DNA from 4 places in the Sphingomonas sp. LR55 genome. Region 1 is predicted to be linked to each of the others. Evidence: riboswitches for the same ligand, from Rfam matches in the RefSeq annotation. Region 1 holds a riboswitch; each other region holds the start of a gene.
The links. Region 1 has a riboswitch for cobalamin ahead of QP181_RS05375 (HoxN/HupN/NixA family nickel/cobalt transporter). Riboswitches for the same ligand answer to the same signal wherever they lie in the genome.

Region 1 (7,531 bases):
CCATAGCGGCATGGTCGTAACTGCCGAAAAGATCGATTAAAAAACCGGAGGCGCATCGTCTGCACCCCCGGTCTTTGTTCACTAGTCTAATTCTGCCGCTGGCGATCAGGCAAGCATGCGCACCTTGGGTTCGCGATCCCAGTAGCGCTTCGTGCCCGCCGTCGCGATCTTGCCGAGATCAACGACACCGGCATCCGGCTCGACGCCAGCCTTGTCGAGCAGCGGCTTCGACGCGGCGTTGGCTGCAACCGCCTTCAGATGCCCGAATGCGTCCATGACCCACTGAACCGCGGCGCCTTCCTTGAGCAGCGTCTTGCATCCGTCCTCGGAGAGCACCACCGCGACCGCGTCGAAGATCTGCGACGGGCTGCCAGCAAGCTGGCCGTGCGCCTTCTTCTTGCTGCCATCGGCCAGCTTAGCGCCACCGACCTTCGGCGCGACCAGCACAGCCTTGCCGCCTGCTCCCTCGACCGCGCTGACGACCGCATCGATCTCGGCGCCATCGGAGCCATCCGCGATCAAGATGCCGACCTGACGACCCTCGAGCGTCTCCTTCATCGACTTCTGGATCGACAGGGCGTCGCTTGGCTTCATGTCGACCGGCTCGCGGAAGGCAGGGTTAGCTGCCGGCAGGTCGATCCCGAGACCTTCGGCAATGCGCGATGCCAGTTCTTCGTCCACGTTCCGCAGGTTGGCGACGGTGCGCTCCTGAACGTGCGCGAGGCCGACCTTCGACAGTTCGAACGTAAAGGCCGACGCGACGTGCGCCTTCTCGTTGTCCGTCGCCGACACCCAGAACAGCCGCGCCTGGCTGTAATGATCACCGAACAGTTCGGCGCGCATCCGCAGCTTCTCGCCCTGCTCGTCCGCCCCGGTCGGGTTGGTGGTCGTCACGAACCCGTTCGGCGATTCGCGTGGCCCACCGTCTTCGCCCACGACCGACAGGCTGTTCGGCTCGTAGTTCGCACGCCCCTTCGGCACCTTGGTCTGCATCATCCCGTCGCGCTGGAAATTCTGCGCGTCGTTGCGTGGTGCATTGACCGGAATCTGGTGGAAGTTGGTCGTTCCGAGACGCGATTTTTGCGTATCGAGATAGCTGAACAACCGTCCCTGGAGCAGCGGATCGTTCGAGAAATCGATTCCCGGCACGATGTTGGTCGGCAGGAACGCAGCCTGCTCGGTTTCCGCGAAGAAATTGTCGACGTTCCGGTCGAGCACCATCCGGCCGATGATCCGGACGGGGACGTCCTCCTCGGGGATCAGCTTCGTCGAATCGAGCACGTCATAGGGCTGCGCCTCGGCGAATGCCTTGTCGAACACCTGGATGCCCAGCTCCCACTCGGGGAAGTCGCCGGTATCGATCGCTTCCCACAGGTCGCGACGATGATAGTCGTTGTCGGCGGCCTGAAGCTTGAGCGTCTCGTCCCAGATCGTCGACTGGAGACCGAGCTTGGGCTTCCAGTGGAACTTCACGAAGCTCGACTTGCCCTCTTCGTTGACCAGCTGGAAGGTGTGGACGCCGAAGCCTTCCATCATCCGCAACGAGCGCGGCAGCGTGCGATCGGACATCGCCCACATCTGCATATGCGTCGATTCCGGGGTCAGCGACGCCCAGTCCCAGAACGTGTCATGCGCCGAGCCGGCCTGCGGATAGGCGCGGTCGGCCTCCATCTTCACCGAATGGATCAGGTCGGGGAATTTGATCGCGTCCTGGATAAAGAACACCGGGATGTTGTTGCCGACGAGATCCCAATTGCCCTCGGTCGTGTAGAACTTGACCGCGAAGCCACGCACGTCGCGCGGCGTGTCGACCGAACCGGCGCCACCGGCGACCGTCGAGAAACGCGTGAACAGCTCGGTCTTGGTGCCCTTCTTGAACACCGCCGCCTTGGTCAGGTCGGAGATGTCGTCGGTCGCCTCGAAATAACCGTGCGCACCCGAGCCTCGCGCGTGGACGATCCGCTCGGGGATCCGCTCGTGATCGAAGTGGAAGATCTTCTCGCGCAGCACGAAATCCTCGAGAAGCGTGGGACCACGCGCGCCGGACTTCAGGCTGTTCTGGTTGTCGGAAACGGGCACGCCGTGGTTGGTCGTGAGCACGGGCACGTCGCCGCCGGCGCGCTGATGGGTTTCGCCACCATTGCCGGGATTGCGCTCTGCGGGGTCGCTCATTGCAAATCCTTGGTTATCAGTCGGAGTTATGGGCGGTTAACGAACGCTGCGCTGGCCTGGGTCCACGCACGCGAAAGAATTCCTGACCTATTGCCCGCGCCGATTGGCTCACCGATCGCCCCCGGCCGCGTGGACAGGATGTCACAGTGACAGCAATGGGCATGCCGTCTACCGGTACGCGGTGTCCGCCTTGCGCCGCCTCATATTGTCCCGCCCGCTGCTGATGGGATGGCTGTGCGTGGCGGCGCTGGCGATGAAGCTGCTGGTGCCGTCGGGCTACATGATCTCCGGCGAAGGCGGCCGCGTCGCGATCATCCTGTGCTCGGGCGTCGCTCCGTCGAGGGCTGCCCCGTCGATGATCGGGACGTCGACAACCGGCCCGTCGTCAACCGGCACATCGATGGCTGCGTCGCCGAATATGGTCATGGGCGATCACGTCATGTCCGGTCATGCCATGCCAGAGCACGATCCTTCCACCAATCACGGCAAGATGGAGATGCCCTGCGCGTTCTCGGGGCTCTCGGCGCAGGCGCTCGCGAGCGTCGACGCGACCCTGCTGGTGGCGGCGATCGCGTTCGTCATGGCGATCGGCGTCCGCCCCGTCCGCCGGTTAGTGCCAGCCCGCGCGTCCTATCTGCGCCCACCTTTACGCGGCCCACCGATCGCCCTCTCGACTCTCTGACACGAGCCGCCCGTCCCGAGGGGACGCGGCTCGCCACATTTGCCGGCGCGCATCGTCACGGTCGCGCGCCTGTCGAAGGCTCCTGCATATGTTTCGTACTCCGCCTCCATTCGGGGCGGCGATGGCCGTCGTCCTCGCCATTCCCGCCGGCCTCGTCGCACCTCCCGCCGTCGCTCAGACAACCGCCCCCACCCCCGCCCCTACCCCTACCGATACCGACACGCGCTTCACGATCGGCGAGGTCGTCGTCACCGCGCGGAGCATGGCGCGATCGACCGAGACGATCCTGACGTCGGTCGACATCCTCGGCGGCGACATCGCGCAGCGCCAGTCGGTCGACAACACCTGGGAGCTGTTCGCTCGGCTGCCCGGCGTCGTGCTGACCGACTTCAACCAGGGTACCACCTCGGGCCGCTTCTCGATCCGCGGGTTCAACGGCGAAGGTGAGATCAACGCGGTCAAGCTAATGATCGACGGCATTCCCAGCAACGACAATGCCGGCGGGATGACCGGAATCGACATGGTCTCGCCGCTCGACATCGCCGCGATCGAGCTGGTCCGCGGCACCGCCGATCCGCGCTGGGGGCTGAACGCGATCGCCGGCAGCGCCAACATCCTGACGCGGATCGGCGGCACCTACCTCGACGCGCGACTGATCGGCGGCGCGTTCGGAACGGTCGACGGACAGGTCTCCGCCGGCCTCGAACGCGGCGGGTTCAGCCAGAACTATTTGGTCGGATACCGTCGGACCGATGCCTATCGGGACCATGCCGATCTCGACCGCCTCAACCTGGCGGGCAAATGGTTCTATGATTTCGGTTCGACCCGCCTGGGGGCGATCGTCCGCTATTCTACCGCAACCGCCGAAGAACCCGGCTATCTGACCGACGCCGACGCCTATACCGACCGCACCCGCTCCTACGCCGTGTCCGCCACCGATGGCGGCACGCGGAATATCGGCCAATACAGCCTGCATCTCGATTCCGACCTCGCCGACACGCTTGCGTTCAGCGCCAAGGGCTATGCCAACAGCCTCCACGACGATCGCTATGTCCGCTTTTCGGCCAGCGTCCCGCAGCAGCGGCGCCTGACCGAGGAATGGCAATATGGCGCGACCGCCGCGCTGCATTACCATCCCCAGGTCGACTTTCTCCACGGCCTGATGGTCGAGGCGGGCGGCGACGTGCAGGTGCAGGACAACAAAAGCCTGCGCTGGCTGACCGACCGCCGTACGCTCAGCCGCCAGACGCGCGACCAGGATTTCGGGCTGACCGTCTATGGCGGCTATCTCCAGGCGGTGATCGAGCCGACCGACTGGCTCAAGATCACGCCGGCATGGCGGCTCGACCGCGTCGCCGGCGACTTCACCATTCGCCTGGCGGGCACCACCGCTCCGATCAACGCTTACGGCACGATCAGCCAGCCCAAGCTGAGCGTCGCGATCACGCCCGTGACCGGGGTCACCGCCTATGCCAATTACGGGCGAACGTTCCAGATCGGTGCAGGCTCGGGTGCCTATCTGGTGCCGCCAAGGACCACCGACGTCGCGCCCTCGATCAACGAAGGCTATGAAGCGGGCATAAAGCTGACCCGCGGCCGCTGGCTCGAAGCCCGCGTCGCGCTGTGGCAACAGACCGCGAGCGGCGAGCTGAAGCGGCGGCTGAACGATCCGTCGGGCGATGTCGACAATCTCGGCCGGACGCGGCGGCGCGGCATCGATCTGCAGCTCGACCTGAAGCCGGTCCGCACCGTCGCGCTCTGGGGCAGCTATTCACACCAGACCGCGCGGATCGTCACGCCCGACCCGGCCACCCCGTCGCAGGCCGGCAACGCGATCGACCACGTCCCGCAGAACGTCTTCTCGGGCGGGCTCGACGTCACCCCCGATCCGAAGGTGCGGCTGTCCTTATGGGGTAACGGCCAGTCGAGCTACGAACTCGACCCCGCCAACACGCAGGGCCGCTACGGCGATTACGTCGTGCTCAACGCCGAGGTGGCCTACAAGCTGACGCCGAGGATCGAGCTGTCCGCGCAACTCAAGAACCTAGCGAACGCGCGCTACGAATATGTCTGGTACGACGGTACGCAGCGGCTCCACGCACCGGCCGATCCGCGATCGCTGTTCGGCGCGGTCCGGTTGACGCTCTGATGACACGCCGGCCGCCGCTGCGCGTGATCGTGCGGCGCATCCACCTCTGGCTGGGGCTGTCGATCGGCGCGCTGTTCGCGTTCGCCGGGCTGACCGGCAGCATCCTCGTCTTCTATCCGGAGATCGACGCAGCGTTCAGCCCGGCGTTGCGCGCAGTGCCGGACGGCGCCCGGCCGGTATCATGGCAGGCGGTCGTCGACACGCTCCACCGCGAGCATCCGGATCGCACCGGCGCATGGCGGATCGAAGTCACGACGGACGGCGGCGCGATCCCGGTCCGATATTATCGGCCCAAGGAAACCGCCGGCCGGGATTTCGCGCCGTTGCTCGGGTGGATCGACCCGGTCCGGCTGACGACGATCCGCACCGGCTTCTGGGGCGATACCATCGTCACCTGGATCTACGACCTGCATTACCGGCTGCTCCTGGAGAAACCCGGCGGCATCGTCATGGGAATCGCCGGGATCGTCATGCTGCTGATGATCGCCAGCGGGATCTGGGCGTGGTGGCCACGCCCCGGCGGCTGGTGGCGCGCGCTCCGCTTCAAGCGCGACGCCGCTCCGATCCGCCGGCTGTACGACTGGCACAAGCTGATCGGCCTGGCCGGCGCAATCCTGCTGCTCGTCGTCACCGCGACCGGGGTGATGCTCGACCTCCCCGATCAGACGCGGGCAGTCATCACACGTGTCTCGCCGCTCTATCCCATGCCGGCGCTCAAGGTTGTCGCGCCGGGCGAGCCCGTGTCGGTCGACCGACTGGTCACGGTTGCCGAGCGCCGCTTTCCCGGTGCCGCACTCGCCTGGATCGAAACCCCCGCCTCGCCGACCGGCACCACGCGGATCAATCTCGCACAGGACGGCGAGCCAAGCCGCCGCTTTCCGCGCACCAACGTCTGGCTCGATCCTTATACCGGCGCCATCCTCGCGACCCGCGACGGCCTCGCCGAGACACGCGGCGACGTCGTGATGAACTGGCTCCACCCGCTGCACGGCGGCGAGGCGTTCGGATTGGCGGGGCGCGTCCTCGCCTTCGCCGCCGGGATCGTCCCGATCGCGCTGTTCGTGACCGGCGTGCTGCGCTGGCAACGACGGCGGCACCCGCAAAGGACGATTGGCACCCGGCACGAACCCGGCTAGCACGACGTCAGAGCGGCCGGTTCGACCGGTGGCTCGCTAGATCGCGTCGGTGCCCGGAAGGGCTTGATTGGGAATGCGGTGCGGACGGTTCGCCGTCCTATGCCGCGGCTGTCCCTGCAACTGTAAGCGGCGAGCGAAGCGCACGAGCCCTCTTCGCGAGGGCAGCCACTGGGCCGAAAGGCCTGGGAAGGCGGTGCGCCGAGCCTTGACCCGCGAGCCAGGAGACCTGCCGGCGTCTGGTCGCTCTTGTCCCGGTCCAGGGGGTGACCGAGGCACGGTGAACGCCGCCTGCGTGACACTGGCTGAGCGACGACCATGTGGCGGGGGCCGCATCGGCGTCGTGCGTCGGCCGCTCATGGCGTCCGGTCGTCGCATGGCCCGGCCGTTCGCGGCAGGCCCCCGTCCTCGTCGGACGCTGCGGGGTTATTGCATGACGACTTTGACGATTGAGCGACCGACGCGGGGTTCGACACGCAAACGCATCGGCTGGATGTTCTTTGGCCTGATCGTGGCCAACATCGCGGCGTGGTGCTGGGCGTTCTCGCTGTTCCACGCGCAGCCGCTGATGCTCGGCACGGCGCTACTCGCCTGGGGCCTCGGCCTGAGGCACGCGGTCGATGCGGACCACATCGCCGCGATCGACAACGTGACGCGGAAACTCATGCAGGACGGCCAGCGCCCGATCGCGGTCGGCTTCTGGTTCGCGATCGGCCATTCGGGGATCGTCCTGATCGCTGCCGTCGCGATCGCGCTCACCGCCAGTGCGCTGTCGCAGTTCGAGGCATTCAAGCAGGTTGGCGGCGTCATCGCCACCGTCATCTCCGCCGTGTTCCTGTTCACGATCGCGGCGATGAACCTGATCATATTGCGCTCGGTTTGGCGCACCTTCGGTCATGTCCGCAGCGGCGGTATTTATGTCGAGGAAGACCTGGACCTGCTGCTCGGCAACCGCGGGCTGCTCGCGCGGCTGTTCCGACCGATGTTTCGGCTCGTCACGCGCAGCTGGCACATGGCCCCGCTCGGCTTTCTGTTCGGCCTTGGCTTCGACACCGCCACCGAGGTCGCGATCCTCGGCCTGTCCGCGAGCCAGGCCGCCGACGGGTTCTCGATCGGCACCGTCCTCGTACTCCCCGTGCTGTTCGCGACCGGCATGGCGCTGGTCGACACCGCGGACGGCGTCGTCATGCTCGGCGCGTACGAATGGGCGTTCGTGAAGCCGATCCGCAAGCTCTACTACAACATCACGATCACGCTGATCTCCGCGATCGTCGCGATCGCGATCGGCGGGATCGAGACGCTCGCGCTGCTTGGCGCAAAGCTCGGCCTGACGGGCGGCATCTGGGATCTGGCAGCCGCACTCGGCGAGAACTTCAACGGCCTAGGCTTCGCGAT
Region 2 (7,531 bases), 210 kb from region 1:
GAGATGGAGGCCGCGGAGTTGGCGGGTGCCGGCCTCCTCGACGATGTCGAGACCGTCGACGCGCGTCGAGAAGCGATATTCGCCGCCGAGTGCCTCGATCGTCTCGCGCATGCTCTCGACCATCGTGACGAGGCGGAAGGTGCCGATGTGCGGATGCGCTTCGGTGAGGATCTCGGGCGGCGCGCCGGCCTTCACGAACTCGGTCAGGACCTTCCGGCCGAGATGGCGCGGATCCTTGATCTGGCTCCAGAGCTTGCCGTCGGAGAAGGTGCCGGCGCCGCCCTCGCCGAACTGGACGTTGGATTCGGGGTTGAGGACGCTCTTGCGCCATAGGCCCCAGGTATCCTTGGTGCGCTCGCGGACGACTTTCCCCCGGTCGAGGATGATCGGGCGGAACCCCATCTGCGCGAGGATGAGCCCGGCAAACAGGCCGCATGGGCCTGCGCCGACGACCACGGGGCGCGGGCCGGTATAGCTCGGGCCGCCCTTGGTGACGAAGCGATACCCCGTGTCCGGGGTACGCTGGACGTGGCGATCCTTCCGGAAGCGCTGGAGCACCGTGTCCTCGTTCTTCAGCGTGACGTCGACCGAATAGACGAGCTGGATGTCCATCTTGTCGCGCGCATCGTGCGCGCGTCTCGCGATCGTGTAGCGGATCAGGTCGCGCGGGGTGACGCGCAGGCGATCGCGGATCGCGGCGGGGAGCGCTTCGTCGGCGTGGTTGAGCGGGAGCTTGAGATCGGTGATGCGGAGCATGCTCGGTCCTCTAGCGCCGCGCGGCGCGATCCGCCATCGGAAGCAAAAGAGGACATGATCATGCGGACCGACGACGAGCAAAATGCCAAGAGCGCCAAGCGCAAGGAAGTCCACGACCGGATCGTCGCGAGCAAGAGGATCGAGAAGGGGCTGATCATCGTCCACACCGGCAAGGGCAAGGGCAAGTCGACCGCCGCGTTCGGCATGGCGGTGCGGATGATCGGGCATGGGCGCAAGGTCGGCGTGGTGCAGTTCGTCAAGGGCGCGATGGCGACCGGCGAGAAGGCGATCTTCGACGCGTTCCCGGACCTGTGCGAATTCAAGCCGATGGGGGAGGGGTTCACCTGGGATACTCAGGATCGTGCGCGCGACATCGCGGTGGCGCGCGAGGCTTGGGACGAGGTCAAGCGGATGATTGCCGATTCATCCTATGCGATGGTGGTCGCGGATGAGCTGAACATCGTGCTGCGGTATGACTATCTGCCGGTCGACGAGGTGCTCGCTGTGTTGGCGGCAAAGCCGGAGATGACGCATGTCGTGGTGACAGGTCGGAATGCGCCGGATGCGTTGATCGAGCTGGCGGATCTGGTGACCGAGATGACGCAGGTAAAGCATCCGTTCCGGTCGGGCGTGAAGGCACAGGCGGGGGTGGAGTTCTGATTTCTTGATCCTCCCCTTGCAGGGGAGGTGGCTGGCGCTTGCCAGACGGAGGGGTATTGCGATCACGACGGCGGGTCACCCCTCCGTCAGCCCAAACGGGCTGCCACCTCCCCTGTCAGGGGAGGATTAGAGGCTGCTTGTCTACGGTCGATCGTACGCGTATCGCTCGGCCTGCGACAGGTTTTTCCGAGGCGGCAACGCTTAGGGAAATGAAAATGGGAACGGGAAACACCCGGCTGCCCCTGCAACTGTACGCGGCGAGCCATCGTGCCTCATGCCATTGGGATACTCCCGAGAAGGCGGCGCGGACGGCGTTGACCCGCGAGCCAGGAGACCTGCCCGTCGCGGTCGTCTTTCGTCCGGCCAGGGTGCGCCGAACGGACGGGTAACACCCCGAGCGACGACATCGCTTCGCGTCGCGCGGAGGCTGGAGGCGTGCGCCTTTCGCCCTTTGCGCGGTGCGGGATCGACTGTCCGAAGGGGTTCCTATGCCTAGTATAAATCGTTCTGTGATCGTCCGGGAACGGACATGCTGAAGCCGGTCGAAGACGGCGTCGCGGTGGTCGCGTGCAACACGTGCCGCCATTCGGCCGATGCGCGCGACGACGAGCAGGGCCAGCGCGGCGGCGCGCGGCTCGTGCAGGCGCTGAAGACGGTGCAGCAGAGCGACCCGGCCTATGCCGACGTCGCGGTGCAGGAGATGCCGTGCTTGTTCGCATGCCAGGATTTCTGCACGATCCACCTGCGCGCACCCGCCAAGGTCAGCTATGTGCTCGGCCGGTTCGAGCCGACCGAAGACGCCGCGCGCGATCCTCGATTACGCGAGGCTCTACGGCGAGAGCGCGTTCGGGCAGGTGCCGTTCAAGCAATGGCCGCAGGGCGTGAAGGGACATTTCATTACCCGCACCCCGCCCGAAGGCTTCGTCGTCGAATGACCGCGTTCGCGACGCCCGCCGGGTTTCTGGCGGCCTTGCGCGGCTTGCCGCAGGCGGACGCGGCGGCGCGATCCGCGGCGATCGCCCGACAAGGCGAACTGACCAAGCCGCCGGGCTCGCTGGGGCGGCTGGAGGATATAGCGGTGTTCATGGCCGGCTGGCAGGGTAACCCGCTGCCCCGGCTCGATCGCGGGAGCGCGGTGGTATTCGCGGGCAACCACGGCGTCGTCGCGCGAGGTGTGAGTGCGTTTCCGGCCTCGGTCACCGCGCAGATGGTCGCCAATTTCGAGCATGGCGGCGCGGCGATCAACGCGCTGTCGCGGGCGGCGGGCCTTGAGCTGAAGATCGTATCGCTCGATCTCGACCGACCGACGGCGGATTTCACGCAAGCCCCGGCGATGTCGGAGGACGAATGCCTTGCCGCGTTGAACGCGGGCGCGGCGGCGGTCACAGATGCGCCGGACCTGATTGTACTCGGCGAAATGGGGATCGGCAATTCGACGACCGCCGCGGCGCTGTGTCTGGCGAGCTTCGGCGGGTCGGCGAGCGAGTGGGTCGGGCCGGGCACGGGGGTCGACGATGAGGGCATCGCGCGGAAGATCGCGGTGGTCGAAGCCGGGGTCGCGCTGCACCGGGACGCGCTGAGCACGCCGTTCGAGATCTTGCGGCGGCTCGGTGGGCGCGAGTTGGCGGCGATCGCAGGCGCGGTGGTTGCCGCGCGACTGGCGGGCGTGCCGGTGATGCTCGACGGGTTCATCTGCTGTGCGGCGGTCGCGCCCTTGGCTGCGGCGTGTCCCGACATTCTCGCGCATTGCCTTGCCGGACATGTCTCGGCCGAGCCGGGGCATCATCTTTTGCTCGAGCGAATGGGGCTCGAGCCGTTGCTCTCGCTCGGGATGCGGCTGGGCGAGGCGAGCGGTGCTGCGACGGCGACGTTGCTCGTCCGGGCCGCTCTGGCCGCGCATGCAGAGATGGCGACGTTCGCCGAGGCGGGCGTTTCGGCTGCGTGAGTGCGTACATGCTGCACCTGATGCGGCACGGGGCGCTTGAAGTGGCGGGGCGAATGCTCGGACGGACCGACGACCCGGTGACCGAGGGAGGGATTGCCGCCTGTATGGCACGCGCCGAGAGTCTTGCGATCGAACGGATCAAGGCCCCCGATCTGATCCGCGCACGCGCCTGTGCGGCGGCGATCGGTGAACCGCGAGGCGTTGCGGTCGAGGTCGACCCACGCTGGCGCGAACTCGATTTCGGGGCATGGGACGGGCTGGCCTCGGCGGCAATCGATCGTGTCGAGCTCGCCGCATTCTACGACGATCCCGATGCGTCTCCCCCGCCTGATGGAGAGCGCTGGTCCGCGCTGCAGGACCGGGTAGCGCAGGCGTTGGCCGAGATGCCCCAGGTCTCGACACTCGTGGTGACGCATGGCGGTGCGATCCGGGCGGCGCTCGCGGACTTGTGCGGGTTCGATCGACGGCAGATCTGGGCGTTCGACTTGCCCTATGCCGCGCTGGTCTCGCTGCGCATCTGGCCGGGCCCGACGCGGACCGTGCAGATCGTCGGGCTGGCGACATGAAACGGCTGATCGTCGCGTTCGGCTTCCTGACCCGGCTGCCGATGCCGCGCGTCGACGTCGAGGCAGAGGATTTCGCGGCAGCAATCCGGTGCTACCCTGTCGTCGGTCTCGCGATCGGCCTGATCGTCGCGGCGGCCGGCTGGCTGGGTACGCTGGTCGATCCTTGGACGGGGGCCTGCGCTGCGTTGCTGGCTTGGATCGCAGTGACGGGGGCGCTGCATCTCGACGGGCTCGCCGACCTCGCGGATGGGTTGGGCGCGGCGCATGGCGATCGGACGCGGCTGCTCACGGTGATGGCCGATCCGCATATCGGGAGCTTCGGCGTCGTCGCGATCGTCGGTCAGGTGCTGGCCAAGCTGGTATTGCTCCACGCGGCGGGGATGGGCTGGACGCTGATCCTCGTGCCGTGCGCGGCAAGGATGGGACCGCTCGTCTGGGCGAGACTGTTGCCGCCGCTGCGGCCCGGCGGGCTGGGCGCGGCCGTCGCCGGCGCGGTCCGAACGCGTGACCTGCTGGGGTGGGGACTTGTGCTTGCGCTCGCGGCGGTCGCGGTGCCTGCACTGGTCGCCCTACCGCTGCTCACGTTAGGCGTCGCGGCATGGTTGCGGCGGACGCTGGGCGGTGTGACCGGCGACGCGCATGGCGCCGGGATTGAGATCGTCGAGACCGGGCTGCTAGTTGCGCTCTCGGTGGCCGGCGCGCTCGCTTAGCGCGAGTAGCGCATCGAGATCGACATGGCGTTCAAGCGTCGCGGCGATCGCATCGAGCGCGGCGTCGATCGACGCGCCATGATCTGGTCCACTGGCCGCGACGCCGAGCCGAGCCAGCCACGCCGCGCGTTGCTCTGCCAGCGCGAGCAGGCCGTGGACGTAGCTGCCCGAGATCAGTCCGTCCGCACTCGTCGCGCCTTCGGAGCTGCCATCGGCGCGGTGGCCGACCGGGTGCGCGGTGGCGGGTCCGGTGGTCGCGCCCATGTGCATCTCATACCCCTCGAACGCGGCGCCCTGCGCCCTGCCGCGCACCCGCTCCAGCGTCTTGCGGCCTGTGAGGACCGTGTTGACGTCGAGCAGCCCGAGCCCGTCGACCCGCCCTGCCGGCCCCTCGATTCCGTCGGGATCGGCAATGCTGCGACCGAGCATCTGATAGCCGCCGCAGAGCCCGAGCACCGGCTTGCCGCGGCGGTAATGCGCGCGGATATCGATGTCCCATCCCTGCGCACGAACGAAGGCGAGGTCGGGGATCGTCGCCTTTGATCCGGCGAGTACGATCATGTCGACGTCCGGGATCGCCGTGTCCGGCGGTACCATGACCAGCGCGACACTGGGCTCAAGGCGAAGCGGATCGAGGTCGTCGAAATTGGCGATCCGCGGCGTGATCGGGCAGGCGATCGTGACGCGGCGCTGCGTACTGGCGGCGGGGCGTTCGAGAATCACCGCATCCTCGCTCGGTAACCGTACCGCGTCTGCAAGCCATGGCACGACGCCGTACCCGCGCCATCCGCTCCGCCCTTCGATCGCGCGATAGCCGTCGTCGAACAGCGCGGGGTCGCCGCGGAACTTGTTGATCAGGAAGCCGTGGATCATCGCCGCGTCGGCCGGATCGATCACCGCGCGCGTGCCGACGATCGCCGCAATCACGCCGCCGCGGTCGATGTCGCCGACCAGCACCACGGGCACGTCGGCAGCGCGCGCGAACCCCATATTGGCAATGTCGCCGGCGCGCAGGTTGATCTCCGCCGGGCTGCCCGCGCCTTCGACGACGACGAGATCGCAGCCTGCCGACAGCCGTTCGAAGCTGTCGAGCACGTCGACCAGCAGCCCTTCGCGTCCCTCGCGCCAGCGTGCCGCGGCGAGCGTGCCGCGCACCTGCCCGCGGACGATCAGTTGCGAGGTGCGGTCGCCCTGTGGTTTCAGCAGCACCGGGTTCATGTCGACGCTCGGCTCGACGCGACACGCGATCGCTTGGGTGGCCTGCGCGCGACCGATCTCGCCGCCATCTGCGGTAACGGCGGCGTTGTTCGACATGTTCTGCGGCTTGAACGGGCGGACCGACAGTCCGCGATTGGCGAACGCGCGGCATAGCCCGGCGACGAGCACCGACTTGCCGACGTCGGAGCCGGTTCCCTGGAGCATCAGAGCGCCCATGCGATCCCTCCGGCGATGACGAACAGGAGCACACACGCTCGGCGATAGATGCCGAGCGCGGCGCGTAGATCGGCGGCGGTAGCGTCCGCGCGGCCGTCGCCGATATAGGGCTTGGCGACGCTCACCCCGTCATAGGCGATCGGGCCTGCGAGCTTCAGATCGAGCGCACCGGCTATCGCCGCCTCTGGCCAGCCGGCGTTGGGCGAGGCGTGGTTGCCGGCATCGCGCCACATCGTCTGCCAACCGCCGAGCCCGGCGACGCACAGCAGCACGCCGCTCAGCCTCGCCGGGATCAGATTGGCCAAATCATCGGTCCGTGCCGCAGCCCAGCCGAACGCACGCCAGCGCTCTTCACGGTGCCCGATCAAACTGTCGGCCGTGTTGATCGCCTTATACGCCCACAGTCCCGGCAGCCCGGCCACGAGCAACCAGAACAGTGGCGCGACGACGCCATCGCACACGCTCTCGGCAAGGCTCTCGATCGCCGCCCCCGCGACGCCGGCTTCATCGAGCGACGCGACATCCCGCCCGACGATCATGCCAACGCGGTCACGGGCAGTCTGGAGGTCGCTCGCTCTCAGCGCATGCGCCACGGGAACGACATGATCGTGCAGGCTACGGATCGCGAGTCCCGGCGCGGCTAACAAGGCGATCGCGACCCAGGCGGAAGACCCGAGCAGCATTCGCAGAACGACGTCTAGCGCGAGCGCGATGACGACCGCGACCCCGACGACGACTGTCATCGTCAAGACACCCGCCGCCCGACGGGTCGCAAACGATGTTCGCGGATCGTTCCAGCGTGCCTCGGCGGCGCCGATCAACCGCGCGAACCCGCCCACCGGATGTCCTACCCGCGCATAGAGTGCGGCCGGCCAGCCGATCGCAGCGTCGATCGCTATCGCTAGGACCGCTATCGGCTCAGCCATGCGCCAGCGCTCGGTCCAGCCGGTCGAAGGCGGTGTCGTCGCGTGGCAGGCCGATCCGCAGCCAGTGTGGTGCATGGTCGAACGTGCGCGTCAGTATCCCAGCATGCGCCAGACGGTCGAATATTGCGGCTGCGGCGCTGCTTTCCACGAGCCGGAACAGGGGGCAGGCACCGGTCGCGTGCAGCCCGTGGCGCGCCAGCATCGTGTCCAGGCGTGCCGCCCGGGCGATGCAGGCGAGCCGGGTCGCATCGATCCAGGCGCTATCGCGGTAGGCGGCGGTCCCATAAGCCACTGCGCAGGCGGAAACCGGCCAGCTTCCCAGCTGGTGGCGCATCGCGGCAACCTGTGCCGGCGGGGCGATCATGAAACCGAGCCGGACTCCGGGCAGGCCGAACGTCTTGCCGAACGAGCGAAAAACGATGACCCGGTCGGACGGCCGAAGATGCGGGACGATGCTGTACGATGGGACCAGGTCGACAAACGCTTCGTCGACTACCAGCCATGCGCCGTTTCGCGTCACGGCGAGCAGGCGCT
Region 3 (7,531 bases), on a different contig from region 1:
AGAACAGCCAGATCAGTCCATCCCAGGCCGGCCGGTGCAATGTCAGCGTGTTCAGATCCCATCTGTGGAGGAGGTTGAATACCCAGCGGTACACCCTCTGTCGTTCATCGACCGTCCGGAGAACTTCCCCGGTAGCGGGATCGACATAGAACCAAGTCTGCGCCGGATCGGCAAAACGCAGCCGCAACACTGGTAGACGCGGTAGCATCCCGACCGCATACCAGTATGCATCGGGCGCCGTCAGGCAATCGACCGAGAGTAGCGGCGCGGAGCTCTCCAGATGACGTACGGCCCTCACGATGGCCACCTCTGTAGCTTGGGATGGCGCGAGTGTGACCGCATTCAACACTACTCGCCGCCCGTCGTGATAGGACAGCAGGACGAGGGGGGTTCCCGCATGGTGAGTCAACTGCGCTATCACCGCACCCTCGCCTGCTATGCGGAGCCGGTCGAGTGCTAGGTCCGGCATCGGATCAGAGGCCTGATAAATCCGCATCGCCGCCTTGTCCGGCTTCGTCCCGCCAAACAAATGACCAGGGTCTACCGACAGCCAACCGCTAAAGATCCAGGCGACTAGGAAAGCACCACCCACCAGCCCCGCGACATGATGCCAGAGCATCCAGCCGTTGTAGGGTGTCATTCGCCCGCCTTTGAAGCGCCGTGCGCCGATGCGGGTCCGCAGGATGCCGATCCACATCCCCGCGACCGCCGCGGCGATGCAGGGACCAGACACCCATAGCACGACCTGACGCCAAGCCGTTTGATCCTGTCTTAGAACCGTCGGATAGAGCCAGTGCGGCACCGAGCCGAGCCAATTCCAGAACCGCTCGCGACGGGTGGTCACTTGAAAGACGGCGCCCGTATTCGACGACACATAGGCCTCCGTGCCGGACGCGTCGGCAAGCGCAACCTTCCAAAGTGGACGGTGTCGATCGAAGCCGCCAGCAACCGTCCACTGATCCCGGGTCAGCCGTTCTACGTGCCTCGTCGGTGCGTTGGCAAAGCGGCCAGCGACCCGACCGGCGTAACGAGCATCGACTGGCCGCAGGACGGTACCGCGACTGGCGGCGAGAGTGGTGTGCGTTCCATCCCACCCGGTCACGCGCCAGACAGGCGCGCCGTCGCGCATCTCGAGGAACAGCTCCTGCGATAGCCGTCCGCCGTCCAGCGGGGGCGGCACGTTCACTGCTGCCCAGTCGATCGCCTCGCTCCCAGCCAGCTTATCGGCTGGCGAGAGGGAGGGATAAGGCACGTAGACCATCACCAGCCCGGACAGAAACCACATGGCGAAGAACAGGCAGCTGGCGATGCCGATCCAGCGATGAACGAGGTACAGCCAGCGCCGGGCAGTCTTGCCAAGCGCCGGCCGCCTGAGGGCGTTAAAAGCTGGCACGAAGCGAAACGTCGACCGAGCGGGGACGGCCAAGGACCCACTGCTGATTGTTGTACGTGTTTAGCGCGTAGGCCCGGTCAAACAGGTTGTAGCCGTGGATATCGACCGCGAGGCGTGGTGTCACCGCAAAGGAAAGCGTGGCATCGATCGTGGTGTAGCTGGGGACGCGGAAGCTGTTGGCGTTGTCCGAATAACGACGCCCGACGTAGCGCAGCCCGGCGCGCGCCTGGAGCGAGCGCGTTGCGTTCAAACGCAGCCAGAGATTGGCAAGCGTCTCGGGGACGTCTGGCGGGGTGTTGCCGTCGAAGCTCGAGCCGCCGGAGACGAAGTCGTCGAACGTCGCGTTGAGCACGCTGCCGTTTGCATCGATCCCGACGCCGTAGGGCAGATCGAGCAATACCGCGGCCTCGATCCCCTTGGCAGATCGCTGGCCGACCTGCTCGACCGGGCTCGTCGGGGTCAACTGTGCCAGCAGGCGTTTCTTGACTATGCGATAGGCGGCGAGGGTGGCGGTGCCGCGACCGTCGAGGAACACCGCCTTGGCGCCGACCTCAACTTGGTCGCCGACCGCGTTGCTGAACTGAACCTGCCCGGTCGAATAGGTGGTCAGCGTCCCCAGTGGGTCCACGCCGGTGGCATACTGCGCATAGAGCGACACCGTCGGGATCGGCTGATAGACGCTACCGACCCGCCAGGTCACGTTATGCAGCCGCTTGTCGAGCGCGAACGTCTCGGTGCTGACGCCGCCTGGATAGTCGATCGACCAGCGGCGGATCTTGTCGTGCTCGTAGCGCACGCCACCGACGATCGAGACATGCGTGCCGAGTTTCAGCCGGTCCTCGGCAAAGACCGCATATTCGGTGGTGCGCGTACGATAGCGCGGTGCGATCCCCTGCGTGTCGACGATCAGACCTGGATCGAACGCTAAAGGATCGACCTCCGAAACCTGGGGGTCCGAACCGAAGTTGTGGGAGTAGGTGAGTTTGATGAGGTTGACGTCAAAGCCCACGACAAAGTAGTTGCTGACGCCATCGGCGATGCCTGTCCTGAGCGTCACGCTGCCCTGATCGCCCCATTGCGTCTGATCGTGGACGATGCCGGTCATGTCGGTGCGCAGGATGCGCCCCGGTGTGCCGGTGTTGCCGCTGCCGTTGGCGCAGACGCCGTCCGCGGCGATCCAGCAATAGGTTTCGAGATTGAGCCAGGAGCGTTTGGAGGTGAGACGATAGGCCTGGTTGCTGACGGTGACCGCATCGCTCGGCGTCCAGTCGACCTGCAGGCTGGTACGGTTGTCGCGGTAGCGGATAAAGCCATCGCGTGTGTTGTAGTTTCGCTCCCCGATGCGGTCGTCGAGCCGTCCTTCGATCAGCGGCGTGCCGAAATAGCGCATCGGCTTCTGGTCGCCATAATCGTCACGCGCGGTGGCGACGAGCGTGTCGGTCGGTGCCCAGCGCAATGTGCCCGAGACTGCATAGCTGCGCGACTGGCCGCGATCGACATAGCCGTCCGATCGGCGATAGCTGCCATCTATGCGGTACGAGAGGCGCTCGGTGATCGGCCCCCTGCGCCAGCTGCCACATGGAAGCTGTCCTGCGAGCCATAGCCGATCTCGCCCTCCACGTGCGTCCGCTGCGTATTGGGTTTGCGCATCAGGACATTCACCGCGCCGCCCAGCGCGCCTTGGCCGTAGAGCACCGAGGCCGGGCCACTCAGGATGTCGATCCGTTCGACCATCCACGGATCGGTCGGAAAGGTGATCGTGCCCGCAGCCGGGAACAGCCTGATGCCGTCGATGAGCTGGAGCATGGATCCCTGACCGCTGAAGCCCCGTGCGGCGAGCGCGGTGCCACCGTTGCCGGGGTTGCCGGCGTTGCTGATGCCCGGCGCACGGCTTGTCGCGTCGATCACCGAGAGGTCGCCACGTGCGCGGATCGTGGTGCCATCGATGACCGAGATCGTCGCGGGGGTCTCGAGCGGCGTAAGGCCCAGGCGGCTGCCAGTCGCGTTTGGAGTGGTGAGCGTGTCGCGGGCATGCTGGCCGACAACTAGGATGTCTTCATTGTCGGAGGCAGGCAAAGACTGCGCATTGAGCGGCGCTGCAAAAACAGGCGACAGGAAAGCCCCCGCGACCGCGAGTCGAAACAATAGGAATGGCATTACGGTAATCCCCGGGGCGTCGAGCGAACCCGGCAGGGACCTCCCGCGAACGGCCGACATCCGCGCCATGCGGACGCCATCGCGACCGGCACGCATGCCCGTACGGTCCCCACCGCACACGTCGTCGCTCGACGGAGTACCGTGCCGCGGCCACCCCCTGGGCCCGGCAAGAGCGACCAGACGCCGGCAGGTCTCCTGGCTCACGGGTCATCACACGATGCACGGCCTTCCCAGGCCTTCGTGACTTACGTCCGGCCCAGTGGCTGCCCCTTCCTATGAAGGAAGAAGCGATATGCATCGCGCTCGCCGCTTACAGTTGCAGGGACAGCCTCGGATTCAGGCGGCGAACCACCCTCACCGCGTTCCCTATTAAGTCCCTCTCAGGACACCGACGCGATCATGCCAGCCTGCTTCAAAAGCAGTTCAGCGGCGCCGATGTATCCCGATCAATGCTCTTGAGCAATCGCCATAACCGAACGTCACGGTCTAGCGTCCAGGCGGCGTCCTCTAGCGCAACCTGCTTTTCCAATAGCGGACGGAACGCTCCTGTTGCAACGCGGCAACAACATCGTATGATACGCTATATCATGTCGCAGCTAGATTGAGGCTTATGCCCGATAATAACGGTAACCCTATTGCTATCCACGAACTGGCGGTTGCCTATGGCAACCATCGCGTTCTCGACGGTCTATCGCTCGATGTTCCCGCCAGCAGCATCACGGCATTGTTGGGTGGCAACGGAGCGGGCAAATCGACCACCTTGTCCGCTTTGCTCGGCTTTGTGCGTGCCGATGCAGGACAGATCGCAGTCTGCGGCATCGATCCAGGTGCGGACGCTGACGCGGCACGCCGACGCATTGCCTACGCGAACATCACTGTCATATGCCTCGCGGCCGTTCGTTCGGCCCTGCGAACTTCGCCAAAGTCCGACGCTCCGAATAGTCGCGGCGCCGCGACCAGCGCATAAAACCGGTCGTGAACAGGATCATGGGCAGTATACCCGCGACCAGCGCGAGCAGCCGACCGGTGAGCCCGAACGCCTCACCGCCATGCAGCGGGTGGAGCCAGTTCAGCACCGTGTCGCCGCCACTCTCCGCACGGCCGTCACGCACGGCAAGGATGCGACCATCATGGGGATCGAACCAGACATTGGTGCGCGGGAAGCGTCGGCTCGGCTCGCCGGGGCGGGCGAGATTGATACGGACCGCCCCTGAGGGAGTGGGCGGCGTTTCGATCCAGGCAAGCGCACCGTCGAGAAAGCGCCGACGTGCACGCATGATGAGCGCGTCGATGGTCAATCGGGTGCTTCCGGGCATCACGGCCGGCTTGGGTGTCTGGTAAAGCGGCGAGACGCTGGAGATGATCGGCCGGGTCTGGTCGGGCAGGTCGAGCATCACCCCCGTCGCGGTCACCACCAGCAACAGGATCAGTCCGGAAAGGCCGGCCAGCTTGTGCCAGTCGTATAGTCGCCGGATCGGCACGGCGCGCGTTTTGAACCGCAGCGCCCGCCACCAGCCCCCTGATCGCGGCCACCACGCCCACAAGCCGCTCGCCAGCAGTACTAGCATGACGATCCCGGCAATCCCCATCGCGATCCCGCCGGGCTGCTCCAGCAACAGGCGGTAGTGAAGATCGTAGATCCAGGTGACCAGCGTATCACCCCAGAAGCCGGTGCGGATCGTCGTCAGACGCTCCGGGTCGACCCAGGCGAGCAGCGGCGCGAAGGCGCGTCCTGTCGTTTCCTTCGGTGTGTAGTACCGGACAGGGATAGCGCCGCCCTCCCCCGTCACCTCGATCCGCCACGCGCCAGTGCGCGACGGATGCTCGCGGTGAAGCGTATCGATCACCGCCTGCCACGACGCCGGGCGTGCTCCCGTCGGCACCGCGCGCAGCGCCGGGCTGAGCGCAGCGTCGATTTCCGGATAGAACACCAGTAGACTGCCGGTCAGCCCGGCAAACGCGAACAGCACGCCGATCGTCAGCCCGAGCCACAGGTGGACGCGCCGCATCGTCACGCGCAGCGAAGGACGCGTCGCCATTTTAGAAGCTCAACCGCACTGCGCCGAACAGCGAGCGCGGGTCTGCCGGCGCGTGAAGCCGCTGCGTGCCGTCGTACCAGACATATTCGTAATGATCGTTCGCGAGGTTCTTCAGTTGCGCCGACAGTTCGAGCTGCGGTGTCACCTTGTAGGCGAGTTCCGCGTTCAGCACGACATAGTCGCCATAGCGCCCCTGCGTGTTCGCCGGGTTCAACTCATAGCTTGACTGTCCGTTACCCCAGAACGATACGCGCAGCTTCGGATCCGGGGTTAGGTCCAGCCCGCCCGAGAAGACGTTCTGCGGTACATGGTCGATCGCGTTGCCCGCCTGCGACGGCGTCGCCGGATCGGGCGTCACGATCCGTGCGGTCTGGTGCGAATAACTGCCCCAGAGCGCAACGCTGCGCACCGGCTTCACGTCAATTTGGAAATCGACGCCCCGCCGACGCGTCTTGCCGAGATTGTCGAAATCGCCCGATGGATCGTTCAGACGACGCTTCAGTTCGCCACTCGCGGTCTGCTGCCACAGCGCGACGCGCGCTTCCAGCCAGCGACCGCGCGTCAGTTTCACGCCGCCCTCGAACCCTTCGTTGATCGACGCCGCGACATCGACGACGCGGGGCGCCACCAGATACGCACCTGAGCCGGCACCGATCTGGAAGGTCCGGCCGTAATTGCCGTACACCGTGACGCCGTGCACGGGCACGATCGCGACGCTCAGCTTGGGCTGGCTGATCGTGCCGTAATCGTTGATCGGCGCGGTCGTGCCAGCGAGCCGGTTGGTGAAATCCCCCTCGACCCGGTCAAGCCGCCATGCGGGCGTGATCTTCAGCCAGTCGGTCGGTTCGATCACCGCCTGCAGATACCCGCCGTACACGGTTAGGCTGAATTTCTGGTCTCGCGTCTGGTTGGTGAGGATACGCCGGTTGGTCAGCCAGCGCAGACTCTTGTTGTCCTGCACCTGCACGTCGCCGCCCGCCTCGATCATCAGCGCGTCGCTGGCGTGGTAATGCAGCGCGAGCGTGCCGCCATATTGCCATTCCTGGGTCAACCGGCGTTGTTGCGCGACGTTCGCCGAGAAGCGGACGTAGCGGTCGTCGCGCAAAGCGTTGGCATAGCCCTTGGCACTGAGCGCGAGATCGCCGGTGAGGTCGGAATCGAGGTGCACGCTGTACTGTCCGAGCCGACGCTTGCCGCCATCGGTTTCCGAAACCGCGTAGGAGCGTCGTCGGTTCGTATAGGCATCGGCATCGGTCAGGTAGCCTGGCTCCTCGGCGGTCGCGTTCGAATGGCGGACGATCGCGCCGAGCCGCGTCGATCCGAAGTCGTAGAACCATTTGGCCGCGAGATTGAGCCGGTCGAGATCGGCATGGTCGCGAAACGCATCGGTGCGTCGGTAGCTGACCAGGTAGTTCTGGCTAAACTGGCCGCGTTCCAGACCCGCGGAGACCTGACCGTCGATCGTCCCGAACGCGCCCGCGATGGCCCGCGCGTCGAGGTAGCTACCACCGATCCGCGTCAGGATGTTCGCGTTGCCCGCGATATTATGCAGGCCCCAGCGCGGATCGGAGGTGCCGCGGACCAGTTCGATCCCGGCGATGTCGAGCGGCGAGACCATGTCGATCCCGGTCATGCCGCCGGCATTGTCGTTGGTCGGGACGCCGTCGATCAGCAGCTTGACCGCGTTGATCTCGCCTTCGCCATTGAAGCCGCGGATCGAGAAGCGGCCCGAGGTGGTGCCCTGGTTAAAGTCGGTCAGCACGACACCCGGCAGCCGCGCGAACAGCTCCCAGGTGTTGTCGACCGACTGGCGCTGGACGATGTTGCCGCCGAGTACGTCGACCGACGTCAGCACATTCTCGGTCGAGCGCGCCATGCTGGGCGCGGTCACGACGATATCGCCGATGGTGAAGCGCGTATCGCCCTCTACCGGCCCCGTCGC
Region 4 (7,531 bases), 1.4 Mb from region 1:
ACGCGCGCGGGGACGGGTTTACGCCGACCGTCGCGGAGAGCCGCGGGATCGTCGATCGCGCCGCGCCGTACGAGCAGGCGTCGGGCGCATTGCGGACCGTCGTCGGGATCGGCGCGAAGACCGAATTGCAGATGAATGCGAGCGCGTTCACCGATCGGCGCGACCGGGGGAGCGACTTCACCGGTAACAAGAGCGAGGGGGCGGATGCGAGCATCCGGCTGATCGGGCGCGGGCGTTGGGGCTATTCTGCGCTGGCGTATCTGCAGACGCGCGCGTTCGCGAGCAGCTTCAACAGCATCAATGCCGCACGGACGACCGCGATCCAGTCGCTGAACCAGTATAATACGCCCGCCACCGGGCTTGGCGGGCGGATCGAGATCGCGCCGCCGCTGGGCGAGAGCATCACGCTCAGGCTGGGGGCGGATATCCGCGACGTGAGCGGCAAGACGCAGGAGCTCTATACGTTCGTCAACGCGGCGCCGACGCGGCGGCGGGAAGCTGGCGGGAGTACGACGACGACCGGCGTGTTCGCCGATGGAAGCCTCGCCGCGGGCGACTTTACGTTCAGCCTTGGCGGGCGGGTCGATTGGTGGTCGATCGATGGCGGCTATCTGACGGAACGGCCGCTCGCGACCGGCGCGGCGCTGACCAACCTGCGCTATGCAGACCGCGACGGCAGCGAGACGACTGGGCGGGCGGGCGTGGCGTACCAGCCGGTCGAGGCGATCACGCTGCGGGCCGCCGGCTATCGCGGATGGCGATTGCCGACGCTCAACGAACTGTACCGGCCGTTCCGTGTAGGCAATGATGCGACCGCGGCGAACGCCTTGCTATCGCCGGAGCGGCTGACCGGGGTCGAGGGAGGCGTCACGCTGACGCCGGCACCGGGCGTGAGCATCGCCGCGACCTATTTCTACAACCGGTTGAAGGACGCGATTGCCAACGTCACGACGACCAACCCGCCGCAGGTGCTGCCGGGGGTCGCCACCTACCGCGTCCGCCAGAACCTCGATGCGATCCGCGCGCATGGCTTCGAACTGGATGCGTCGTATCGACCGGGTCCGCTGGGCGTGCAAGCATCGTGGTCGCACACGAACTCGAAGGTCGAGGGTTCGGGGATCACCGCCGCTCTGGACGGATTGCGACCGGCGCAGACCCCGCGCGACCAGATGTCGGGGACGGTCGACTGGCGGCACGACTCGGCGGCGCTGTCGCTGACCGTGCGTCATGTCGGCCGGCAGTATGACGACGACCAGAATACGCGGGTGCTTGGGGCCGCGACGACGCTGGATGCCTATGCCGCGCTGCCGATCCTGCGCTCGCTTGTCGCCGAACTACGCGGGGAAAATCTATTCAACGAGCGCGTCGAGGCAGGGATCAGCGGCGCGAACATCGTCGAACGCGCAACGCCGCGGACGATCTGGGTAGGGCTGCGTTACGGCGGGCGGTGATATCCTCCCTACCAAGGAAAACGGAGACAGCGTGTTTCCCCGCGAAGGCGGGGACCCAGTCTGGGCTCCCGCCTTCGCGGGAGAACAAGGAAGGGTAAGCGACGTTCTGACCAATACGCCACCACCCCGGCGGAGGCCGGGGCCCAGTTGGCAAGGTCGTAGTAACGAAGGACCGCGCTCCGTTAGCGACGTTACCCAACTGGGCCCCGGCCTCCGCCGGGGTGGTGCGATAGACGGTGAGCCAGCTTTACCGCCAGCGCGTGCTATCGCGGGTCGATGCTCCTTATCCCCCGCGTTGACCCGTGTCTGGCGTGCGACTAATGCCACTCCCGTGAAGGGTTCCCGGCGACGGGATCAAAAGGGAAGTCGGTGCGCGGGAATCCGCAAGACCGGCGCTGTACCCGCAACTGTGACCGGATAGCGGCCACCCCGATATGCCACTGGGTTTCGACCTGGGAAGGCGGGGTGGGCGCGGCGACCCGGAAGCCAGGAGACCTGCCTCTCACGGTCGATCCACTGCGCGGGCGGGTGTCCGGCGCGGACGAGTGCTCCGGTCCAGCCGGGTTTCCTCGAGCGAGAGACGTCTGGCCGCCCCGCGAATGGTCGCAGGCGGTTTTGCTTAGGACGTACCCATGACGAAATTCTTCCTTCTGCTCGGCGCCGCGGCGATCGCAGCGCCCGCTTTCGCCCAGACCATCCCCGATCCCGACGCGCCCGAAGTCGTCGTCACCGCAACCCGCGCCGCGCAACCGCTGAGCGAGATCGGCCAGGCCGTCACCGTCATCGACCGCGCCGAGATCGAGCGCCGCCAGACCGTTGTCGTCTCCGATCTGCTCGCGACCACGCCGGGCGTGACGGTAACGCGCAACGGCACGGTCGGCGCGCTGACCAGCGTCCGTATCCGCGGTGCCGAGGCGGACCAGACGCTCGTCGTGATCGACGGCGTCCGCGTCAATGATCCGTCGTCGACCGGCGGCGGCTTCAACTTCGGCAATCTCCTGTCGAGCTCGGTCGAGCGGATCGAGGTGCTCCGCGGCCCGAACTCGGTGCCATGGGGCAGCCAGGCGATCGGCGGCGTCGTCAACATCATTACCGCGGCACCGACCGAAGGCGTGCAGGCGCGCGCCAACGCCGAGTACGGCTATGCCGACAGCCTGTTCGCGAGCGCGGGCGTCTCGGGCAAGACCGGGCCGGTGTCGGGATCGCTGACCGGCGGCTATCTCCGCACCGACGGCATTTCGTCCGCGGCCAGCGGCACCGAGCGCGACGGCTATCGCCAATATGGCGCGACCGGGCGCGTGGGCGTCGAGTTCGCACCGGGCATCGGCCTCGACCTGCGCGGCTATTTCGCCGACAGCCGCGTCGAGATCGATGGGTTTCCGGCTCCCGATTACGTGCTCGCCGACACGCCCGAAAATTCGAAGACGCGCGAGGCTTACGGTTACGCAGGGCTGCACGCGAACTTCGCCGACGGCCGGTTCAACAACCGCGTCGCGTTCACGATCGCCGACATCAACCGCGACAATTACGACCCGAGCTTTGGCAGCGATCCGACCTTCATCGGTCGCGGCCGCAGCGAACGCTACGAATACCAGGGCGACTTCCGCCCGCTCGACCAGGTCCGCGTGGTCGCGGGAGTCGAGCGCGAGAACAGCCGCTTCAATGACGGCTTCACCTTCGCGGATACCGGCATCACCAGCGTCTACGGCCAGCTGATCGTCAAGCCGCTCGATATCCTCACCATCACCGGCGGCGTCCGCAACGACGATCACGACGATTTTGGCAGCCACACCACATTCGGCGCGAACGCGGCGCTGGCGTTGCGCACCGGCACGACGATCCGCGCAAGCTATGGCGAAGGCTTCAAGGCACCGACCCTGTACCAGCTCTTCTCCGACTACGGGAATCGCGGCCTCGATCCGGAGACCGCGCGCAACTTCGACGTCGGGGTCGAGCAGGCGTTCCTCGCCAACCGGGTCCGCGCAGGCGTGACCTATTTCAACCGCCGTACGCGCAACCAGATCGACTTCCGCGATTGCAGCCCGGCGGAGCAGACGACCGCCGGTTCAATCTGCATCGACCGCCCGTTCGGCGTCTACGACAATATCGCCCGCGCCGAGGCGGACGGCGTCGAGTTCACCTTGGCGCTGCGCCCGGTCGACGCGCTGACGCTGACCGCGAACTACAGCTATATCGACACCGAGAACCGCTCGATCGGCAGCGATTTCGGCAACGATCTCGCGCGCCGTCCCAAGCAGACCGCGAGCGTCGACGCCGATTACCGGTTCGCGTTCGGGCTGTCGGTCGGCGGCACCGTGACGATGGTCGGCGACAGCTTCGACGACGCCGCCAACACCGTGCGGCTCGACGGCTATGCGCTGGCGGGCGTCCGCGCGGAAATGCCGATTACCGACCGGATCGCGCTGTACGGCCGCGTCGATAACCTCACCGACTCGCGGTACGAGACGATCGCGGGCTACGGCAATTACGGTCGCGCGGCGTATGGCGGCGTGCGGTTGCGGCTGAAGTGAGGCGCGGGGCGATCCTCCTCGCGCTCCTGCTCGGGGGCTGCGCGCAATCCCCCGGCGCGGGCGGCGGCGGCGGGATCGTCTCGACCAATCCGTGCGTGGATTCGGTGCTGGTCCGGATCCTGCCCGCATCGCGGATCGCCGGGATCAGCCACTATTCGCAGGACCCGGCGGCGACCTCGATCCCGCTTTCGGTAGCGCGCCGGTTTCGCGGCATCGCCGGGACCGCCGAGGAGGTGATCGCGCTCCACCCCGATCTCGTCATCGCCAGCACCTATACCCCGCCGGCGACCCAGGCGGCCTACGCGCGGGCCGGACTGAAGACGATGCTGCTCGGCATCCCGGACTCGATCGCGGAGAGCCAGGCACAGGTGAAGCAGATCGCCGACGCGGTCGGTGCACCCGCGGGTGGCGCACGGATCAACGCCGATATCGATCGCGCAGTCACCCGGTGGAGCCGCAAGGATGGTCCGTCGCCGAGCGCCTTGCTTTATATCAGCGGCGATCTCGCGACCGGGGGGAGCACGTTGCTGAACGAGATGATGACCCGCGTCGGCTTCCGCAACGCCGCGGCGAGCTACGGCCTGACGCATACCGGCACGCTGTCCGCGGAGACGATCGTGACGCAACCCCCGGCTATCGTGATCGCCCCCGAACGCGCCAGCCGCGGCACCGCGCTACGCCACCGGTTGTTGCCGCGTACACCGCAAGCCGTCTTCCCGCGCGTCCTGATCAACTGCGGCGGTCCGACCATTCCCCCGCACTCGAGCGCCTCGCCGCGATACGGGCGGCGCTGTGATGCGGCACGCATACCAGAACCACCCCGGCGAAGGCCGGGGCCCAATTGGAATGGCGGAAATAATGGAGCGCTGCACGCCGTCACGATCGTCCCCCAATTGGGCCCCGGCCTTCGCCGGGGTGGCGGCAGTCGCCGGTATGCTTGCGGTGAACCTGTGATGACCCGCACGCCCAAACTCATCACCCTCGGCGTCCTTGTCATCCTCCTGTTCGGCCTGTCGCTCGGCTGCGGGAAAGTCTGGGTGCCGTTCGACGCCTGGTTCTCGAGCGACCCGCGCTGGTGGATCATCCTCGAACTCCGCCTGCCACGCGCGGTACTCGGCCTCGTGCTCGGTGCCACGCTCGGGCTGTCGGGCGCGGTCCTGCAAGGCTATCTCCGCAACCCGCTCGCCGACCCCGCCGTCGTCGGCATATCGTCGGTCGCAGCACTCGGCGCGGTCGCCGCGATCATCTTCGGGGCCGGTTCGGGACCTGCCATCTTCGCCGCTGCAATGCTCGGCGCGGGCGGTGCGGTCGCGCTGCTCGCCGCGCTGACATGGCGATCGCCGAGCGCGATCACCTTCATCCTCGCCGGCACCGTGCTCGCCAGCCTCGCCGGCGCGCTGACCGCGTTCCTGATCTCGATCGCGCCCAACCCCTATGCGGTCGCCGAGGTGATCGACTGGATCATGGGCGCGCTGACCGATCGAGGCTGGGACGATATAAAGCTCGCGCTGCCGCCGATGCTGCTCGGCGGCGTCCTGCTGATGCTCACCGGCCGTTCGCTCGATGCATTGTCGCTAGGCGAGGCGGCGGCGCGATCGCTCGGGATACGGATGGGCCGCATCCGGTGGCTGGTCGTGCTCGGCACCGGGCTCGTCGTCGGTGCAGGCGTCGCGGTGACCGGCGTGATCGGCTTCGTCGGCCTCGTCGTGCCGCATCTGCTGCGCCCGATCTTCGGCCACCGCCCGAGCGCCCTACTGCTCCCCTCAGCGCTCGGTGGAGCCGCGCTCGTGCTCGCCGCCGACAGCCTCGTCCGCCTCGCCCCCGGCGCAGGCGAAGTCCGGCTCGGCGTCGCAATGGCGATGATCGGCGCGCCGTTCTTCCTCGGGTTGCTGGTCAAGGAACGAGGCCGGGCATGGATCTGATCGTCGACGCACTGCGCGTGAAGCTCGGCAAGCGCACCGTCCTCCACGACGTCTCCGCGCATCTCCGCCCCGGCCGAGTCACCGCGATCCTCGGCCCCAACGGCGCCGGAAAGAGCACGCTCGTCAAGGCCGCCGCCGCGCTCGTCGGTGGCAGCGCGGGCAGCGTCCGACTCGACACGCAGGACGTCGCGACGATGGACCCGCGCGCCCGCGCCCGCGCGATCGGCTACCTCCCGCAGGATGCGACGGTGCACTGGAACATCGTCGCACGCGATGTCGTCTCGCTCGGCCGCCTGCCGCACCTCGGCGCGCATGCCGCCCCATCGCCCGACGACCACGCCGCCGTCGATCGTGCGATGCACGATACCGAGACCGCGCACCTCGCCGATCGCCCGGTCGGCGAACTCTCCGGCGGTGAGCGCGCCCGCGTCCTGCTCGCGCGCGTCCTAGCAGGCGAACCGCGCTGGTTGCTCGCCGACGAACCGCTCGCCAGCCTCGACCCCTCGCACCAGATCGACCTGCTCGCCCGCCTGCGCGCCTACGCGGGCGGCGGGGCAGGGGTCGCGATCGTTCTCCACGACCTCGTCCAGGCGCAGCGCGCTGCGGACGACGCGCTGCTGATCGCCGACGGTCGCATCGTCGCGTTCGGTCCGGTCGCCGAGGTGATGACCGCGGACACGCTCGCCCAGGTGTTCGGCGTCCGCGTCGCGCCGCTCGACGATGGAGATCGCCGCCTGCTGGTCCCGGTCGGGCGTGTCGAGATCGGCTAGCCAAGCGACACGCCCGGTGGATCGGGGCCAAGTCGGGGCCGGCGGGGTGAAAGATCATCGACGCGCGGAGCCCGGTTCACTATCCCGCGCCGGGTGATCGACATTCCCGCCCCCTCCGCCTGCGCCTCGACGGCGACGCACTCGTCCAGAACTGGCGTACGCTCGACCGCATGAGCGGCACCGCGGCATGCGGCGCGGCGGTGAAGGCAAACGGCTACGGCCTGGGCGCGATCGAGGTCGCTCGCCGCCTCGCAGGCGCCGGCTGCCGCGACTTCTTCGTCTCCAACTGGCAGGAAGCCGCCGAACTCGCGCCGCTGGGCCTGACGATATCTGTCCTCCACGGCGTCCGCGACGAGGACATGCCCGCCGCCGCAGCCGGCTTCGCCCGCCCGGTCCTCAACACCCCCACCCAGGTCGCCCGCTGGAAAGCCGCGGGGGCAGGCCCGTGCGACGTCATGGTCGACACCGGCATGAACCGCCTCGGCATCTCGACAGACGACATCACCGGCGGCCTGCTCGACGATGTCGAAATCGAAACGCTGATGAGCCACCTCGCCTGCGCCGACGAAGACTCACCGATGAACGCGGTCCAGCGCGACCGGTTTGCAGCGCTGGCGGGCACGAAATCGGCGAAGCGCACGAGCCTCGCCAACTCGGCCGGCATCGCACTCGACGGCTATGCGTTCGATCTCACGCGACCGGGGCTAGCCCTTTACGGCGGTGTTCCCCGGCCCGAACTGAGCACGATCCGGCAGGTCGTCCGCCCCGAAGCGCAGATCCTGCAACGCCGCCGCGTGCGCGCTGGCGACAGCGTCGGCTACAACGCGCGCTGGACGGCCGAGAACGACACCGAGGTC

Region 2: another riboswitch for cobalamin. It lies ahead of QP181_RS06295 (DUF1636 domain-containing protein); the one in region 1 lies ahead of QP181_RS05375 (HoxN/HupN/NixA family nickel/cobalt transporter).
Region 3: another riboswitch for cobalamin. It lies ahead of QP181_RS19580 (TonB-dependent receptor plug domain-containing protein); the one in region 1 lies ahead of QP181_RS05375 (HoxN/HupN/NixA family nickel/cobalt transporter).
Region 4: another riboswitch for cobalamin. It lies ahead of QP181_RS11850 (TonB-dependent receptor plug domain-containing protein); the one in region 1 lies ahead of QP181_RS05375 (HoxN/HupN/NixA family nickel/cobalt transporter).

Annotation. Positions count from the first base shown of each region.
Region 1 covers NZ_JASPFO010000001.1:1,125,913-1,133,443, reverse strand. The annotation lists gene QP181_RS05395 (catalase) at 106-2,172, opposite strand; gene QP181_RS05390 (hypothetical protein) at 2,354-2,854, shown strand; gene QP181_RS05385 (TonB-dependent receptor) at 2,976-5,003, shown strand; gene QP181_RS05380 (PepSY-associated TM helix domain-containing protein) at 5,003-6,139, shown strand; cobalamin riboswitch at 6,170-6,387, shown strand; gene QP181_RS05375 (HoxN/HupN/NixA family nickel/cobalt transporter) at 6,570-7,531, shown strand, end outside.
Region 2 covers NZ_JASPFO010000001.1:1,332,764-1,340,294, reverse strand. The annotation lists gene QP181_RS06305 (NAD(P)/FAD-dependent oxidoreductase) at 1-756, opposite strand, end outside; gene cobO (cob(I)yrinic acid a,c-diamide adenosyltransferase) at 811-1,416, shown strand; cobalamin riboswitch at 1,578-1,773, shown strand; partial or broken gene QP181_RS06295 (DUF1636 domain-containing protein) at 1,946-2,351, shown strand; gene cobT (nicotinate-nucleotide--dimethylbenzimidazole phosphoribosyltransferase) at 2,348-3,361, shown strand; gene QP181_RS06285 (histidine phosphatase family protein) at 3,370-3,927, shown strand; gene cobS (adenosylcobinamide-GDP ribazoletransferase) at 3,924-4,637, shown strand; gene QP181_RS06275 (cobyric acid synthase) at 4,602-6,071, opposite strand; gene cbiB (adenosylcobinamide-phosphate synthase CbiB) at 6,059-6,997, opposite strand; gene QP181_RS06265 (threonine-phosphate decarboxylase) at 6,990-7,531, opposite strand, start outside.
Region 3 covers NZ_JASPFO010000002.1:62,844-70,374, reverse strand. The annotation lists gene QP181_RS19590 (PepSY-associated transmembrane domain-containing protein) at 1-1,426, opposite strand, end outside; gene QP181_RS19585 (TonB-dependent receptor) at 1,380-2,849, opposite strand; gene QP181_RS19580 (TonB-dependent receptor plug domain-containing protein) at 2,921-3,550, opposite strand; cobalamin riboswitch at 3,719-3,958, opposite strand; gene QP181_RS19575 (ATP-binding cassette domain-containing protein) at 4,161-4,517, shown strand; gene QP181_RS19570 (PepSY-associated TM helix domain-containing protein) at 4,429-5,589, opposite strand; gene QP181_RS19565 (TonB-dependent receptor) at 5,591-7,531, opposite strand, start outside.
Region 4 covers NZ_JASPFO010000001.1:2,485,987-2,493,517, reverse strand. The annotation lists gene QP181_RS11855 (TonB-dependent receptor) at 1-1,451, shown strand, start outside; cobalamin riboswitch at 1,771-1,968, shown strand; gene QP181_RS11850 (TonB-dependent receptor plug domain-containing protein) at 2,084-3,982, shown strand; partial or broken gene QP181_RS11845 (ABC transporter substrate-binding protein) at 3,979-4,578, shown strand; gene QP181_RS11840 (FecCD family ABC transporter permease) at 4,936-5,904, shown strand; gene QP181_RS11835 (ABC transporter ATP-binding protein) at 5,895-6,674, shown strand; gene alr (alanine racemase) at 6,794-7,531, shown strand, end outside.